3 regions of the Duganella sp. Root198D2 genome follow, and region 1 is predicted to be linked to each of the others. Evidence: predicted binding sites of a transcription regulator. Region 1 holds the regulator's gene; each other region holds the start of a gene.
What was found. Region 1 encodes sigma-54, which starts transcription at its own class of promoters, with help from an activator protein. Its sites were predicted from a motif close to TGGCANGNAANCTGCTTT; they were not measured.
Positions count from the first base shown of each region.

Region 2: pepA (flocculation-associated PEP-CTERM protein PepA) is a predicted target of sigma-54. The motif match lies at 2,178-2,195, and genes of this name have one in related genera.
Region 3: ASE26_RS27805 (PEP-CTERM sorting domain-containing protein) is a predicted target of sigma-54. The motif match lies at 2,456-2,473, and genes of this name have one in related genera.

Region 1 covers NZ_LMIC01000049.1:92,765-98,572, reverse strand. The annotation lists gene ASE26_RS25910 (hypothetical protein) at 66-776, shown strand; gene ASE26_RS30970 (hypothetical protein) at 875-1,117, opposite strand; gene ASE26_RS25905 (Lrp/AsnC family transcriptional regulator) at 1,216-1,677, opposite strand; gene ASE26_RS25900 (enoyl-CoA hydratase/isomerase family protein) at 1,674-2,759, opposite strand; gene hpf (ribosome hibernation-promoting factor, HPF/YfiA family) at 2,835-3,194, opposite strand; gene ASE26_RS25890 (RNA polymerase factor sigma-54) at 3,267-4,766, opposite strand; gene lptB (LPS export ABC transporter ATP-binding protein) at 4,775-5,530, opposite strand; gene lptA (lipopolysaccharide transport periplasmic protein LptA) at 5,533-5,808, opposite strand, start outside.
Region 2 covers NZ_LMIC01000015.1:61,331-67,138, forward strand. The annotation lists gene ASE26_RS15755 (cell wall metabolism sensor histidine kinase WalK) at 1-113, shown strand, start outside; gene ASE26_RS15760 (N-acetyltransferase) at 313-1,053, shown strand; gene ASE26_RS15765 (ThiF family adenylyltransferase) at 1,057-1,950, shown strand; gene pepA (flocculation-associated PEP-CTERM protein PepA) at 2,276-3,088, shown strand; gene groES (co-chaperone GroES) at 3,334-3,624, shown strand; gene groL (chaperonin GroEL) at 3,668-5,314, shown strand; gene ASE26_RS31050 (DUF6882 domain-containing protein) at 5,712-5,808, shown strand, end outside.
Region 3 covers NZ_LMIC01000050.1:195,044-200,851, reverse strand. The annotation lists gene ASE26_RS27820 (PEP-CTERM sorting domain-containing protein) at 148-954, opposite strand; gene ASE26_RS27815 (hypothetical protein) at 951-1,298, opposite strand; gene ASE26_RS27810 (helix-turn-helix domain-containing protein) at 1,330-2,214, opposite strand; gene ASE26_RS27805 (PEP-CTERM sorting domain-containing protein) at 2,527-3,096, shown strand; gene ASE26_RS27800 (hypothetical protein) at 3,157-3,633, shown strand; gene ASE26_RS27795 (DMT family transporter) at 3,652-4,548, shown strand; gene trmB (tRNA (guanosine(46)-N7)-methyltransferase TrmB) at 4,550-5,230, opposite strand; gene ASE26_RS27785 (hypothetical protein) at 5,357-5,808, shown strand, end outside.

The DNA.
Region 1 (5,808 bases):
CATGACACCGACTCGTGCGGCTTTTGATACGAACTACTAAAGGTAAAAGCCTTTAAGCTTGATCGATGTACGAAAAAACCCTCTCCCTCATCATCGAGCTTGAGGCTTTCCTGCTGGAGGGCCGCTTGAGCAGTTCCACCCTGCTACGACTTCTTCAACGGCTTCTCTGGCTACCATTGAAGTTCTTGAAGATGGGGGTGAAGGAAAAAACCAATGGAATATTTTTGTGGGCGTATATCGCCTTTGCAGCTGCCTTCATAGGGGTCGGACTAATCGAAAGCATCGGCCTCGCAAAGACGGAAGCCGCGAACATCATGAACCTGACACTGATGTTAGCCCCAGCACTGCTGGTCTTGTTTTCGCTGCCCAGCTTCTACGCGCATAGCGGTGTGACACCGGACGCCGTTAATTTCGTGGTCGATTTTCTCGGCAAGAATGGGTTCCAGTCCGAGAAAGAAGTCGAGCTCCTTAAAAAGTCAATCAAGCCTATTGAAGAACGCTCACGCAATCGCGTCACAGCACTTAAATGGATTGTTGGTCTCATTTGGGCAAGCTTCATTTATACGTTTTCAAAGGTCCTGGAACCCTCCCAGTCCACAATGGCGGGAATAGCGTCGAGCCTTTGGACCCTTGCAATAATGGCATTGACGCTGATCGCTGCCTATCTATTGGTCTGGGGATATGAAGCGGCGCTCGACAAGCTCTTTAAAGCCGTTGAATTTGGCTGCAATGATTTTTGTTATTCGCTTGAGGTAGCCAAACGCAATCCGGCCTAGCGTCAGAGCGGCAGGTTGGTCTCGAACTTCGCTAGCCAGTGCCACAAGCCAGTGCCAGGTCTGTCATTTGGACATCAGCACCGAATCTTTGACTAATCTCAATGCAAGAAATTGGCGAAATTCGTGTCTTGATATTTCTCAAGTGAGAGCGCTAGCTGTCCAAATGACAGACCTGGTACAGACTTTGATAAATAGCGAAGCCGCGACATTCTGCTCAGTACTTCATGCGGTGAATCCGGCCAAGTGCCAATCACAAGCTCTTCAACATTGATCATGCCGGAAATCGGCGTCAGGCTGCGATACCTGCAATGCCAAATCCGCGCAGTGCGAATTGCCGACATGTCCCCTACTGCTGGAAACGTGCTCGCCCTATCCCTCATTAACTCAAGATGGTTTCCCATTTGAACTTCCATGACTTAAGCCGGCCCTGCCCCAAAAATCAAAGCGTCAGCTTGGTCTCGAACTTCGAGCAGTTCATGGCGAACAGGCTCTTCACGTTGATGACATTGTGGTGGGAGGTGAAGACGCGGCGCGTGAAGGCGCTGTATTCCTCCATCGATTCCACCGTGACGATCAGGTGGAAGTCGAATTCGCCCGCCACCTCGTAGCAGGACATCACCTCGGGCTCGGAGCGCATGCGATGCTCGAACTGCTTGAGGATGTCGGTATTCTGCTTCTCCAGTTCGACCGACACGAACACCGTCAGCGGCCGCCCGGCCAATGCGCGGTCGACCAGCGCGACGGCCTTCACCAGCACGCCGTCGCTACGCAGCCTTTCGATGCGGCGCTGGCAGGTTGCGACCGATGAATGCACGCGCTCGGCGATCTCTCGCAGCGGCGTACTGGCATCCTCTTGCAGGATATTGAGGATGCTGCGGTCGATCCGGTCCAACTCCCTCATGCGAGATGCCGCAGGGGGTGCGCCCAGGCCGGCCAGCATGGCTCGAAGAAGCGCTCCACCATTGCGGGCGTAACTTCGGCCAGGGTCGCGGGATTCCACTTCGGCTGGTTGTCCTTGTCGATCACCAGCGCCCGCACGCCTTCGAAAATTTCGCCATGCTCGAAGTTGCGGCGCACCAGATTGCGTTCCATGCGCAAGCAGTCTGGCACCCCTAGCGCTGCACCGCGCTTCAGCAGTTCGTGGGTCACGCTCATCATCAGCGGCGAGCGCAGCTCCATTGCCTTCAGCGATTTCTGCGCGAATGGCGTACTGTCGCCGCGCAGCGATTGCATGATGGCCGGCACCGAGCCTGCCGAGAAATGCTTGTCGATCAAAGCGCGCTGCTCTTCCAGCTCGCTGTCGCCGGCGAAGGCGTTATGCGGGCCGGCATAAACGGCAATCGCGTCGCGCAGCGATTTGCCGGGCGTGGATTCGAGCAGCGCGGCCAGACCGGCCAGTTCCGTCTCCGGCACGAAGTAATCAGCCAGGTCGAGGTACAGCGCATCGGCAGCGCCGACCGTCAGGCCGGTGAGGCCCAGCCACATGCCAAGCTGCCCCGGCGCATGCGACAGGAAATGGCTGCCGCCTACATCCGGGAACAGGCCGATATTCACTTCCGGCATCGCCATCTTGGTGCGGCCGGTGACGATGCGCACGCCGCAGTCAGGCCCGCCCTGTGCGATGCCCATGCCGCCGCCCATCACCACACCGTCCATCAGCGCCACATATGGCTTGGGATAGAAATGGATTAAATGGTTTAGCGCATATTCTTCGGTGAAGAAGTCTTCCAGCAGTGCGCTGTCGCCTTGCGTGTTGGCGCGGCCGACGTCGTGGAAGAAGCGGATGTCGCCGCCCGCGCACAGCGCGCGCTCGCTGCTGCTGCGCAACACGACTGCCGCCACGGACGCATCGTCGCGCCACGCAAGCAGCGCCTGCGTCATCGCGCGCACCATGTCGAGGGAGAGTGAATTGAGGGCCTTCGGGCGGTCCAGCGTGATAAAGCCGGTACCGTTGGAGAGATGGGTGTGGACGTGTTCGCTCATGCAAATATTTTAACGCACACTGGCCGCAAAAAAGGGCGCCAATTGCGCCCTTTGGTGTGCTACACGGCCGCTCCTTTACACGGCGGTGGGTGGTGCTTCGTACGTATCCGGGAAATGCTTGATGGCCGCATGATTGTGGTTCTGCACGCGGTCTTTGTATTTCATGACCTGGCGATCCAGTTTATCAATCAGGGTGTCGATGGCGGCGTAGAGGTCTTGCGACAGGCTTTCGACGTACACGGTTTTGCCAGACATGCGCAGGTTGATTTCCGCTTTCTGGCGCTTCTCTTTCTCGGTGAGGTTATCTACAGTCAGGATGACAGCAATATCAATTACTTGATCGAAATGGCGCTTGACGCGTTCCAGCTTGTTCTGCACGTACTCGCGGATGGCTGGGGTCACTTCGACATGATGTCCACTGATGGTGAGATTCATACACACTCCTAAAGATGATGTCGCTCTCGAGTTCGTGCACGCCGAAACGCACAGAGGAACCCATGCACTGCACTACAAAGATTTGCGGAGGCTTACCGGAGGGATTTTCAACGCTTCTCGATATTTGGCAACAGTCCGTCGCGCAATCACCATGCCTTGTTCTCCCAGCATGTCCGCAATCTTACTGTCGGATAAAGGATTTTTCGGGTCTTCTGCTCCTGTCAATTGCACGATCAGTGCCCGTATCGCTGTCGAAGAAGCTTCACCCCCAGCTTCGGTCGCGACGTGGCTACCAAAGAAATATTTCAACTCAAACATGCCATGTGGGGTGAGCATATATTTTTGAGTTGTTACGCGAGAAATAGTGCTCTCGTGTAGTCCCAGTGTATCAGCAATTTCACGCAACACAAGGGGTCTCATGGCCACTGCGCCATGACTGAAAAAGTTCTTTTGTCTTTCTACTATCGCTTCCGCAACGCGCAGGATCGTGTCGAAACGCTGGCGCATATTCTTGATCAGCCACTTGGCTTCCTGCAGCTGGCCATTCATCTGCGATTCGCTCTTGCCTTGCTTGAGCAGGTTGGCGTACAGCGCGTTCACGCGCAGGCGCGGCACCACGTCGTTATTCAGTGTGACCAGCCAGCCGCTGCGGCCCTTCTTCACGATCACGTCCGGCACCACGTAGTCGGACTCGCCAGACGCGAATTCGGCACCCGGATGCGGGTTGCACTGGCGGATCACGCACTGTGCTTCACGCAAGTCTTCGTCGTCGCAGTCGAGGGCTTTCTTCAGCTTGGTGAACTCGCGCTGGGCGAACCAGGTCAGGTGCTTCTCGACGATGGTCAGCGCCATGCGGCGCGTCACCAGCGGCACGCCGGGCATGCGCTTGATCTGCAGCGCCAGGCATTCGGAGGCATTGCGTGCCGCGACGCCGGCGGGGTCGAAACTTTGCAGCAGCACCAGGCTGCAGCGCAGGTCGTCCAGCTCGATTTCCAGTTCGGGCGGCAGGCGCTCGTGGATTTCTTCCAGCGCTTCTTCCAGGTAGCCGTTGTCGTCCAGCGCGTCGATGATCAGTTCCATCAGCGCGCGGTCGCGCGGCTCCTGCACGGTGACGCGCATCTGCTCCAGCAGGTGTTCACGCAGGGTGCAGCCGGAAGCTTCCAGCTGCGGGCGGCTGTCTTCGTCGTCGGCGGATTTGCTGCCGGAGCTGGAGCTCCAGTCGCCGTCGTCGCTGCCGTTGCCGGCATTTTCGCTGTCGCCGCCTTCATAACCTTCGCCGTCGGCAGCGGCAGCCGGGGCGTCGCCGCCCTCGCCTTGCCCGCCTTCAGGGGCGGGCGCGGCGGGCGCTTCGGTGCCATTGCCGTTGCCCTGGCTGATGGCGCCATCGGCCAGCAGGCGTACCGAGTGGTCGAGCGGATCGTCGAGGCGCTCCAGCATGGGATTGTCGCCAAGCAGCTGTTCCAACTCCTGGTGCAGCTCCAGCGTGGACAGCTGCAGCAGGCGGATGGATTGTTGCAGCTGCGGCGTCAGCGCCAGGTGTTGCGAGGTTCGCAGTTGCAGTGTTTGTTTCATGGCCTCGCTTACATGCGGAAGTGTTCGCCGAGGTAGACACGGCGTACGGATTCGTTGGCAATGATGTCGTCCGGGCGGCCCGAAGCCAGCACGGCGCCTTGGTTGATGATGTAGGCGCGGTCGCAAATGCCGAGGGTCTCCCGCACATTATGGTCTGTGATCAGGACGCCGATATTGCGCTCCTTCAGGAAACGCACAATACGTTGGATTTCGATCACGGCGATCGGGTCGACGCCGGCAAACGGCTCGTCCAGCAGCACGAAGCGCGGGTTGGTCGCCAGGGCGCGGGCAATTTCCACGCGGCGGCGCTCGCCACCGGACAGGGACAAGGCCGGGTTTTCGCGCAGCTTCTCGATCTGCAAGTCAGCCAGCAGCGCTTCCAGGCGCTGGTTGATCTCGGCCTTGGGCAGCGGCTTGCCGTCGACCTTCTGGATTTCCAGTACGGCACGGATATTTTCCTCCACCGTCATCTTGCGGAAAACCGAAGCTTCCTGCGGCAGGTAGGACAGGCCCAGCGTGGCGCGTTTGTGGATCGGCAGGCTCGATACGTCGGTGCCGCCGATATCGATGGTGCCGGCATCGGAGGCCACCAGGCCCACGATCATGTAGAACGACGTGGTCTTGCCGGCGCCATTAGGGCCGAGCAGCCCCACCACTTCGCCGCAATCGACTTGCAGCGAAACGTCGTGCACCACCTGGCGCTTGCCATAGGTTTTCTGGAGGCCGCGCACGACCAGCGTGCTGGCGCAGGTATTTGCTTGCATGCTTACTTCTTCTCCGCTGGCGGGGTGGTTGGCTGAGCCGCTGGCGGCGTTGCCGGCGGTTCGGTGCGGGTCGGCTGGATCACCATGGTGCCGCGGCCGCCGCCCGGCTTGCTCTCGCCGCTCGCGGTATTGCGCACGCTGAAGAACTCCTTGCGGCTGTCGTAGGAGATGAACTCGCCCTGCACTTCATCGTTCTGCTTGCCGCCTTCCAGGCGGCGGATGGTGGCCTTGTTGAACATCTTCACCAGCTCAACCTGTTCTTCGTATTCGATACGGTC
Region 2 (5,808 bases), on a different contig from region 1:
CGCTGGCGCGCGAAATCGCCCGCGCCCATGGCGGCGAACTGCGCCTGTCCGACTGCACGCCAGCCCAGCTCACCTTCAGCCTGTCCCTGCCGGCAGGCGCAAGCGACAACTGACTAGCAATTCAGGCATATCAAGCTCCCAAGAAATATAACCGTCCGGAAACGCTAAACACCTCTCGTTCATAGAGCGGGCGCCGGCGCGCACCTGCCCTGCGCACGCTTGCATGAGCTGCCGTTGCGATAGCAAGCTGAACTTGTCATTATTTATTTACGAAAAGACCACAAATTCTGACAAGTTATGCTGGGAGGGACTATGCAGTACAAGCAGGTCGAACGGGTCGACACTGCGCTCGATGCCACACGCGCCGACGACCCTTTTCGCGATGACCGCTTGCTGGCGGAGATGCAGGACATCGTCACCGGGGAGAACACCTTCGGAATCAGATTAGTCGACACGCCCGAAGGGCGTAGCCAGGCGAGCATGCTGATTCACAAGATGTACGCCTGGCGTGGCCTGGAAGGCACCCATGCACTCACCGACGACCCGAACCGCGTCACGCTCATGGCGCACAGCCGCGACGAAGCAGTCGGCACGCTGACCCTCGGGCTGGACAGCCCGTCCGGCATCCTGGCCGACCAGCTGTTCGGCGCCGAAATCGACGCCTTCCGGGCGCGCGGCAAACGCGTCTGCGAATTCATCAAACTGGCCTTCGACATGGGGCCAAAATCGAAGAGCTACCTGGCGGCACTGATCCACCTGGCCGTCATGTATGCCTACGATATCCACCGCTTCGACGTCCTGTTCATCGAAGTCACGCCGCGCCATCGCCAGTTCTACCAGCGCATGCTTGGCTTCCGCCAGCTCGGCGAAGAGGTGGTCAATCCGCGCGTCAACGTGCGCGGGGTGCTGATGCACATCGAACTGTCGTACATGAAGGAGCAGATCCGCCGCTTCGGCGGGCAGCCCGATTCCGACGAACGTTCTTTCTATCCGCTGTTCTTCTCGCAGCATGAAGAAGCGGGAATCATCCATCGGCTGCGGGAACAGGAATAAGCCATGGCTGAATCCAACACCGAACGCCGCTTCGACTATGCGCAAGCGTTCTCGCGCAATATCGGCTGGGTTACCGGGGCAGAGCAGGAAGCGCTGCGCAACAAATGCGTGGCGATTGCCGGCGCCGGCGGCGTGGGCGGCGTGCACCTGCTGACGCTGGCGCGCATGGGCGTGGGCGCTTTCCACCTGGCCGACTTCGATACCTTCGACATCCCCAACTTCAACCGCCAGGCCGGCGCCTTCATGTCGACGCTGGGCCAGCCCAAGGTTGACGTGATGGCACGCATGGCGCGCGACATCAACCCCGAAGTGAAGATCCGCACCTTCCCGCAAGGGGTCAACCAGGGCAACCTGCGCGACTTCCTGCAAGGTGCCGACGTGTACGTCGACGGGCTGGACTTTTTCGCCTTCGAGGCGCGCAAGCAGACCTATGCCATGTGCGAGGCGCTGGGCGTGCCGGCCACCTGTGCGGCGCCGCTGGGCATGAGCGTGGCCGGCCTGAACTTCGTGCCCGGCGGGATGAGCTTCGAAGAATACTTCGGCTGGGGCGACTTGCCGGAGCTCGATATGGCAATCCGCTTCCTGGTCGGACTGGCGCCGACCGCCCTGCACCGCAGCTACCTGGTACCCGGCGGTATCAACCTGGCGGAACGGCGCGGCGCCTCGACCTCGATGGCCTGCCAGCTGTGCTCAGGCGTGGCGGCCACCCAGGCCATCAAGATGATGCTCAAGCGCGGCAAGCTGCTGGCCGCACCGCATGGCTTCCAGTACGACGCCTATCGCGACAAGTTCGTCCATACCTGGCGCCCGGGCGGCAATCGCCACCCCTTGAACTGGCTGGCGATCCAATTAGCCAAGCGCAAATTCTCGGCAATGCTGGCTGAGCAATCAAAATAAATATGGATTAATTTTAAATTAATACTCACGCTGCCCGCGACATAAAAAGTCACACAAAATATCAAACCATGCGAATGCTCACCAAATATATCACCCAAGTCGTTGAATTTGCTACTTAATTTTGAGAAGCTACATGTCGGAATATTTTACAGAACGGGCCGAGCAACGCAAACAACATGGTTTGAAAGTTAATACTAAGCGTTTGTTTTTTGGCGGTATTTTAAATGTGGCATACGGATTGCTTTGGATAAGGATCATGGCCTGATCAAATTTAATGCTCAGTCATCCCAAAACTGGTGCTCTATCCTCTCAACGGAGAAATGTAATGAAGATTCTCACACCTAGCGTTCGCGGCCTCGCCGCCAGCATGCTGCTTGCGTTTGGCGCGCTGGCGACCGGCAGCGCAGCCGCTGCACCTTCTTTCCAGGTGAACCCAACCGGACTGGCACCTGCTGGCAATATCTTCACGGCCGACGCCCTCAACGGCGTTTCGTCTGCGCGCGTCGCCTATACGGGCGTGGGCAACAACTACGTGTCCAACGGCTACATCGTCTTCAGCGGCTTTTCCCTGAATTCGAACAATGTCTCGACCGCCGATACCCGCGTCAACTTCGACTACGGCTTGTACGCCACCTTCCACCAGGACTTCACTTGCAGCGGGATTCTTGGCCCGGGCGTATCCTGCACCCCGACCGCCCTGTCGCTGCAGCTGTGGGCCGATGTCGGCAACGACAATACCTATAACCAGGCGGTGGTCGGCACCGATCCTTCGGTGAACTTCGCCGGCGCACAAACCCAGCTGGCCTGGTCCGACTTCGCCTACAACGGCGTGGGCGGCATCGACAACCTCGGCGGCGTGTTCCAGAACGTCACCATGAGCTGGTTCCTGACCGCGGAAGGCAAGGACTACTTCTTTGACCCGGATCCGTTCTACAGCGCATCGTTTGCGGCGTTCAACAACACCACGCAAGGCGTCGATTGCGATACCGTCGACTGCACCAACGCCCTCGACATTGCCATCACCCAGGAAGGCGGCATCCTCGATTTCGTCGCCCCCGTCCCTGAACCGGGCGTGCTGGGCCTGCTCGGCATCGGCCTGCTCGGCATGGCTGGCGTGTATCGCCGCAAACAGCGTTAATCTCCACGCATGACGAAAATGGGACCGGCAACGGTCCCATTTTCATTTCCAGCCCCCGCTTTTGCCCCCTCTCCGCCCCTCGCGCGCCACGACATTGCCTCCTTGGCATGATTGCCATCAATTCAACGCTTGATCAAACGCAAAGAAATTCCCTTGAAAAGGGAAAGTGTCGTCCCTATAATTGTTGGCACTCGTTAGCCGAGAGTGCTAACAACTGTCAATAAACCGAGTAAAAGGAGTTTTGTATGAACCTTCGCCCTTTGCATGACCGCGTCATCGTCAAACGCCTGGACCAGGAAACCAAGACCGCGTCCGGCCTGATCATCCCTGATGCAGCTGCTGAGAAACCAGACCAGGGTGAAGTGCTGGCAGTTGGCAACGGCAAAGTTGCTGACAACGGCACCGTGCGTGCTCTGGAAGTGAAAGTGGGCGACCGCGTTCTGTTCGGCAAATACGCCGGCCAAGCCGTTAAAGTTGACGGCCAGGAACTGCTGGTAATGCGCGAAGAAGACATCATGGCCGTGGTACAGAAGTAATCACAGCCCCCCCTAGATAGACAGAATTCAGGAGAAAACAAACATGGCAGCTAAAGAAGTCATTTTCGGCGATTCCGCCCGTGCCAAGATGGTCGAAGGCGTGAACATCCTCGCCAACGCAGTTAAAGTCACCCTGGGCCCTAAAGGCCGCAACGTGGTGCTGGAGCGCTCCTTCGGCGCCCCGACCGTCACCAAGGACGGCGTGTCGGTCGCTAAAGAGATCGAACTGAAAGACAAGCTGATGAACATGGGCGCGCAGATGGTCAAGGAAGTTGCTTCCAAGACCTCCGACAACGCCGGTGACGGTACCACCACCGCAACCGTGCTGGCCCAGGCCATCGTGCGCGAAGGCATGAAATACGTTGCCGCCGGCATGAACCCAATGGACCTGAAGCGCGGCATCGACAAGGCAGTTGCTGCCACCGTCGAACAGCTGAAGTCCATGTCCAAGCCAACCACCACCTCCAAGGAAATCGCCCAGGTTGGCGCGATCTCCGCCAACTCCGAAACCTCGATCGGCGACCGTATCGCTGAAGCGATGGAAAAAGTGGGCAAGGAAGGCGTCATCACCGTGGAAGACGGCAAGTCCCTGCACGACGAGCTGGACATCGTGGAAGGCATGCAGTTCGACCGCGGCTACCTGTCCCCATACTTCATCAATAACCAAGAGAAGCAAGTTGCCGTACTGGAGAACCCATTCGTTCTGCTATGCGACAAGAAGATCGCCAACATCCGCGACCTGCTGCCGGTACTGGAGCAAGTAGCGAAAGCCGGCCGTCCACTGCTGATCATCGCTGAAGACATCGAAGGCGAAGCACTGGCGACCCTGGTGGTCAACAACATCCGCGGCATCCTGAAGACCTGCGCAGTGAAAGCTCCTGGCTTCGGCGACCGTCGCAAGGCAATGCTGGAAGACATCGCCATCCTGACCGGCGGCCAGGTTGTTGCTGAAGAAGTCGGCCTGACCCTGGAAAAAGCCACCCTGGCAGAACTGGGCCAAGCCAAGCGTATCGAAGTGGGCAAGGAAAACACCATCGTCATCGACGGCGCAGGCGAAGCCTCCGCGATCGAAGGCCGCGTGGCACAGATCCGCACCCAGATCGAAGGCGCGACCTCCGACTACGACCGCGAAAAACTGCAAGAGCGCGTGGCCAAGCTGGCCGGCGGTGTTGCCGTGATCAAGGTTGGCGCAGCCACCGAAGTCGAAATGAAAGAGAAGAAGGCACGCGTTGAAGACGCACTGCACGCAACCCGCGCAGCTGTGGAAGAAGGCATTGTTCCAGGCGGCGGCGTAGCCCTGCTGCGTGCCCGCGCCAACCTGAACGTGAAAGGCGACAACGCCGACCAGGAAGCAGGTATCAAGATCGTCCTGCGCGCAATGGAAGAGCCACTGCGCATGATCGTCACCAACGCCGGCGAAGAAGCTTCGGTGGTTGTAAACGCAGTGCTGGCTGGTTCCGGCAACTACGGCTACAACGCTGCCAACGGCACCTACGGCGACATGGTTGAAATGGGCGTCCTGGACCCAGCCAAGGTAACTCGTTCCGCACTGCAGAACGCAGCTTCCATCGCTGGCCTGATGCTGACCACCGACTGCATGGTTGCTGAAGTCACGGAAGACAAGCCAGCCGGCGGCATGGGCGGTATGGGTGGCATGGGCGGCATGGGTGGCATGGACGGCATGATGTAATCAGCCGGCTCACCGAGCTCACAAAAAAGCCCACTTGCCAGAACGCGGCCCAGCCCGCGCTCTGTGCGGGTGGGCTTTTTTCATTTCCTGTTCTTGTACCTCTGATCGCGAGTCTCCCAGTTGGGCTTGTGGGCACTTGGGGCGCTAGCCGTATCTGGCCACTGCCTTTGCCATGACAATCGCAACCATTGCATACGTTTCCGCAATCGACAATGATGTCCGAGACCGCACCACTGACGCATGGAAGGCTCTTGCCATCCAGCGGATGCACGCAATCATTACCAACTCCACATCCTGACCATGCTCAACACGCGCATCGTGGCGACTCATCCCTTGTTCAACCGCCAGCAGATGGTGAGGTAAGGACGCAAAAAAGTTCGCTGATAGACTCGCCACCATGACAATCGCAACCATTATCTGCCCCGCTCACGGCGAAAGCGGCTTCGTTTACGTTTGCAGCCATTTGATCGGGAATCCGGCTCAAAAATGGCATT
Region 3 (5,808 bases), on a different contig from region 1:
TCAAATGGCGTGCCGCCATTACATACGGAAAAAGGATCGAAAGAAAAGAAACGCTGATCCTTGGTCCTCTCATTTTCACGAGCTTTCGTTGCTCTTTGCAAAACCAAGCCGCAACGATTTTTTAACGCCAACTCATCGCGGCGATCGTCAGGCTGATCGCCGACCTGGCCTGAGGCGCAGGCTGCCCAGCAGCGCCAGCCCGGCCAGCAGCAGCGCGCCCTGCGCCGGTTCCGGCACCGGCGACAACAGGAAAGTCGCCCCCTGATCCCATTCGTTGCCGCCGCCGGCAAGGACCTGGCCCCTGGCGTTGATGTCCCAGGCCCTTTCCAGGAACCAGCCGGCATATTGTTCCTCGTTCCACAGGTGGTCCAGCACGTATGGCCGGTCCTGGTACCACAGCATGGCGCGTTCATAGGCACTCTCGCCCACCACGCTGCCGGCGTCGTTGATATCGAAGGCATAGCGCGGCCACAGCTGCTGGAGTTCCCGTTCGGTACCGCGCACCAGGAACGTGTGGGCGTAGCCATTTTCCTGGTAGCCTGCCCGCCGGCCCTCGTTGTTCAGCGCACTGGCGTAAAAGTCGTAAGGCGTGCGGTCGTCGCCGAAGACGCCGTCGCGCCAGCTCCTGACGCCGAATTCGTCGGTACGGCTGCCAAGCACCATTCCCACATCATTGATGATGGTCGGCCCGTAGTCGTCAAACAATTGCGCAGCCCTGCCATCCCCCCACTGGATGAAGCCGACTGCCCCGGTCCCGTTAGCGTGCGCCTCGTGGTTATAGCCGACAATGTCGCCACGGTTGTTGATGCCGGCAGCGACGCCGCCCGAGCCGGCGCTTTGAACCAGCTCCATTGCGCCACCGTTGCGCCACATGAGCGCTTGCGGTTTCGCAAACCCGGGCACGATGCCATTCCCGATCACCGTTTCCTGGCTATTGAATCCTGTGATGCTCAAATCGGCTCCCCTGTCCCGGTATTGGACGCGCCGGCCATATAGCCGATGATGTCGCCGCGGTTGTTGATGCCCTCGGTGTAGCCACCGAGGCCACTGAAGGGCAAGCGCTCTACTGAGCCACCATTGCGCCATACCACTGGCTGCGGCAGGCTGTAGCCCGGGATCAGCGCATTGCCAACCACCGTTCCCTGGTTGTTGAAGCCAGTGATGGTGACTTCGCTGGCGGTGCCAGGCAGGTGCAGTATGGAACCATCCGGATACCAGATGGCAGGCTTGCCATCCTGGCCGATGCCGGCGACCTGGCCCAGGTCATTCAGTACCTGCGGCCCCGCGCGCCAGCTCAAATCGTGCGCATCGGCGCGATAGTCTTGCGCGTTACAGCGCGATGCTAGCCGCGGCGCTGGTGAGCTGGCGATAGCGGCCGGGCGGTGCGCCGACTGCTGCGCTGAAGCGGTGGGTGAAGTGGCTCAGGTCGGCATAGCCGCAAGCCTCCGCGACCTGCTGCAAAGGCAGGCGGCCCGCACGCAGCAGCCCGCGCGCACGCTCGATGCGGCACGCCGCGATCCAGGTGGATGGCGGCATGCCGAAGCTGATGCGGAACATGCGGGCCAGGTGGAATTCCGACATGCAGGCGAGCTGCGCCAACATGCCCAGGGTGATGTTCTGGTCGAGGTGGGCTTCAATGTATTCGTGCAGCCGGCGCCGCACCAGCGGTGCCAGGCCGCCGCGCAGGCGCAGGCCGGGCCTGCTCATCGACTGCGCGTGCAGCAGTTCGCTCAGGGCTTGGTGCGTGATTTCGTTGGCGCGCAGCAGTTGGTCGGCGTCCTCCCACGGCTGCTGCAGCAGGTCGCCGCACAGCTGCACCAGGCGCTGGTTTTCGAAATAGGTGCGATCCTGCAGCGTCAGTTCGCGCGGCTCGCGGTCCAGTTCAGCCACAGCGCGCTGCGTGAAATGCTCCGGCATGAAATAGACGTGCAGCATGCGCAGCTGGCCGCGCACTACCCACTCCGACTCATGCCAGTCCGGCAGTGAGCACAGGCGCTGCGGCGCACCGTACTGCCCCGGCAAGCCTTCGCGTTCCACGCTGTAGCCGCCGCCCAGGTAGCAGGACAAGGTATGGTGGCCTGGCTGGCGGTATTCCGTGAACGCCTCCTCCGTGCTGCGATGCCAGACCGCTGCCGCCAACCCGTCGCCGAGCCAGGCAAAACGCTCCAGCGTCGCATCGGTGCCGGACATGGTGCGGAACACCGCGTGCGACATCGCATCACCCGGCTCCGCCGCCAATGCCGCGCGCGCCGCCGCCCCCACGCGCTTGCGTGGAACGGCATCATCAGATTGTCCAGTCAGAGGCTTCACGCCGAAAAGTCTAGCACGGGCACTCCCGCCCTGCCGGGCACCCCTTCGATATGCGCAAGATCAGACAAAGCCCTGTCGGGAAAATTTACAGCGACCTTAAACCCGGCTACCCCTTATCCATAAGAATCAGTGACTTGCAGGCATGGGGTATAAAAATTGCTTATTGCTTTTGAAGCAATACTGCCAACAAGACTACTACTCTGAAAGGAAATATCGATGAAAAAGCTCGCTTGCCTTGCAGCCCTGTCAGTCGCCTTCGCCACAGCCCAGGCAGGCCCGATCCAGCTGGACCTGACCAGCGGCATCTTCGCCAACAACAACGGCTCGGTCGTTGTCGACACCTACACTGAAGATGGTTTCCGCCTGCGTACAGTGCGCGCCGGCGACCATTTCGATCCGGCGTTTATCGGCGACATCGGCATCCACAACGGCTTCCAGAATGCCGACGACGTGAGCTGGGTCATCGACTTCTTCGGCGCCAGCTTCAACCTGGTCAACATCAATATCGCCGGTTACGTCGATGGCGCATCGTCGATCACTGTGACCGGCTCCAACGGCGCCACGCAAATCTTGTCCGGACTCGGTACCCTGGCGCTCGCCGGCATGGGTAACGTGATATCGGTCGTCTTCAATATCGGCCAGGACGGCGGCACGCAGGGCTTTGGCTTCTCCGAGATCAACGTCGATACCACGCCAGTGCAGCAATTGCCGGTACCGGGCTCGCTGGCGCTGCTTGGCCTTGGCCTGTCGGCACTGGGCATTTCACGCCGCCGCACGGCGAAGTAGTCGGCAAATTGCCAGTGTCCGCCACGGTACACTGGCAGTTTTTACGAGCCAGCGTCGTCCATGTTCCGTTTTTTCCTGCCCGTCGTCTTGTTTTTCCCGGCGTCGGCCTTTGCCACCGACAGCCAGCGGCAAGTACCAGCAATGTCGGCGCCGCAGTTCGACAGCCTTGTCGCGGCACTGGAATCGGGCCAAATTGACCGCACACAATTGGCTGCGCTCTCTCAGGTTGGCAGCGGCAATATCACGCGCCTGACCGCGCGGACTGGCTTGCCTTACATGACGCCAAGCGCGGATGAGGATTACTTCTCGTTCGGTGCCGATTCGGGTAAAAAGCATTACATCGTCTGGTTCACCGTCACCCCTCGCCTGCCGCAGGACGCCGAAACGCCCGGCCTGGCCGCCATTCTGGCCAATCGCAGGGTCACCCAATACCATGTGATCGCCTTAATTGAGGGCAGGAAGGAAAGCAATCTGGTCGCGAGCCGCCTGCGCGACGCGGATAGCAGCAAGATCAGACAACCAGGCCAGCGCGATTGACGGCATGCTGGGGGCACTATGAATATTGCCCTCTACCTCACCACGGTGCTCATCTGGGGCACCACCTGGATCGCGATCAAATTCCAGCTCGGCGTCGTCGCTGCGCCGGTGTCGATCGCTTATCGTTTCTGGATCGCGGCGCTGGTGCTGATGCTGATCCTGCTCGTGCGCAGGCAGCAGATCCTGCCGCCGCGCTCAGCGTGGCGCTACCTGGTCGCGCAAGGACTGGCTCTGTTCTGCTGCAATTTCCTGTGCTTCTACTACGCCACAACGTGGGTGCCGAGCGGGCTGGTGGCGGTGGTGTTCTCCACCGCGCCGATCTGGAATGCGATCAACGGACGCCTGTTCATGAAGCGTCCAATCCGGCCGCAAGTACTGGGCGGTGCGGTACTTGGACTGGCAGGCATCGTGATGCTGTTCCTGCCTTCCATGCGCGGCCACTGGAACGACAGCGGCATGCTGGCCGGCCTCGGACTGGCCCTGCTTGGCACGCTGTGCTTCTCGACCGGCAACCTGCTCTCCAGCCGCATGCAGGCGCTGGGCATGCAGCCCTGGCTGACCAACACCTGGGCCATGCTGATCGGCGCCACCATCCTGACGATAGGCGCACTGGTCCTCGGCATGCCGTTCAACTTCGACCCAAGCCCGCGCTATGTCGGCGCTTTGCTCTACCTGGCCGTGCCGGGCTCGGTGATCGCCTTTACGGCTTACCTGCTGCTGGTGGGGAGGATCGGGCCGGACCGCGCGGCATACTGCACGGTACTGTTCCCGGTGGTGGCGCTGACGGTGTCCACCTTCTTTGAAGGCTACCAGTGGAGCAGCATGGCGCTGGCCGGGCTGCTGCTGGTGATCGGCGGGAATTTGCTGGCCTTCATGCCGGCGCGGGCCAAGGCCCAGGCGCCGGCGACTGCCTAGCTTACTTCTTGGTGAACACCAGGTCCCAAACGCCGTGGCCCAGTTTCAGGCCACGGTTTTCGAACTTGGTCAGCGGGCGGTATGCCGGCTGCGGCGCGTAGCCTTCAGCCGTGTTCTGCAGCGCCGGCTCGGCGCCCAGCACTTCCAGCATCTGCACCGCATAGTCTTCCCAGTCGGTTGCCAGGTGGATGTAGCCGCCCGGCGCCAGGTGCTCGCACAGGGTCTTTACAAACGCGGGCTGGATCAGGCGGCGCTTGTTGTGGCGCGCCTTATGCCATGGATCCGGGAAGTAGATATGCACGCCCGCCAGCGAACCGGCCGGGATCATATCGCGCAGGACCTCCACGGCGTCATGCTGGATCACGCGCAGGTTGGGGATGCCTTCGTCGCCGATCATCTTCAGCAGGCTGCCTACGCCAGGGGTATGCACTTCGACACCGATGAAGTCCTTCTCCGGCATGACCTTGGCGATGTGGGCGGTGGTGCCGCCCATGCCGAAGCCGATCTCCAGGATCACCGGCGCCTTGCGGCCGAAAGCCTTTTCGTAATCCAGTGCTTCCTTCGTGTGCTCAATCAGGAATTGCGGGCCGAACTCCTTCAGTCCACGTTCCTGGCCGGTGGACAGGCGGCCAGCACGCGTAACGAAGCTGCGGATGCGGTGTTCGGTCGGGTCATAGAGCATTTTGCCCTTTGGCGTGGATTCGGAAGACATGGCTGAACGTGCAAGGAAAAGGGGCGATTATACCATTCCGGTTTTATCGCCCGGCCTGCGATAATAGCGGGTCTTGTCCCTTAGGAAGCCCCTCAAATGGCCCTCGCACTGAATATCCTGATCATCGTCCTGGCACTGGTAACGCTGTACTTCCTGCTGAAGGGCGGCCCGAAAGCCACGCCGGCGCCGGCGGGCAAGCCGGCGGGCGGCTCCTACACCCCGCTGCCGCAGGGCGAACCGGTGCACCACTGGAGCGACGAAGGCCGCTTCCAGCTTGAAGTGCTGGGTGAATCGCGCTACTCCGACACCATCCGCACCCTGGCCGGCGAGCATGGCGAAGCCGCTGCCGAGGCCCGCCACAAGGCGCTGCTGCTGGCGGACGACAATAATCCCTACGAAGACAAGGCGGTCGCCGTCTTCCTCAACAACGAAATGGTTGGCTACCTGGCGCCGAAAGACGCTGCAGCTTTCCGCACCATGCTGGCGCGCCAGGAGATCAGCGGCCAGCTCACGTCGACCGACGCCGTCATCCGCGGCGGCCAGGTGTA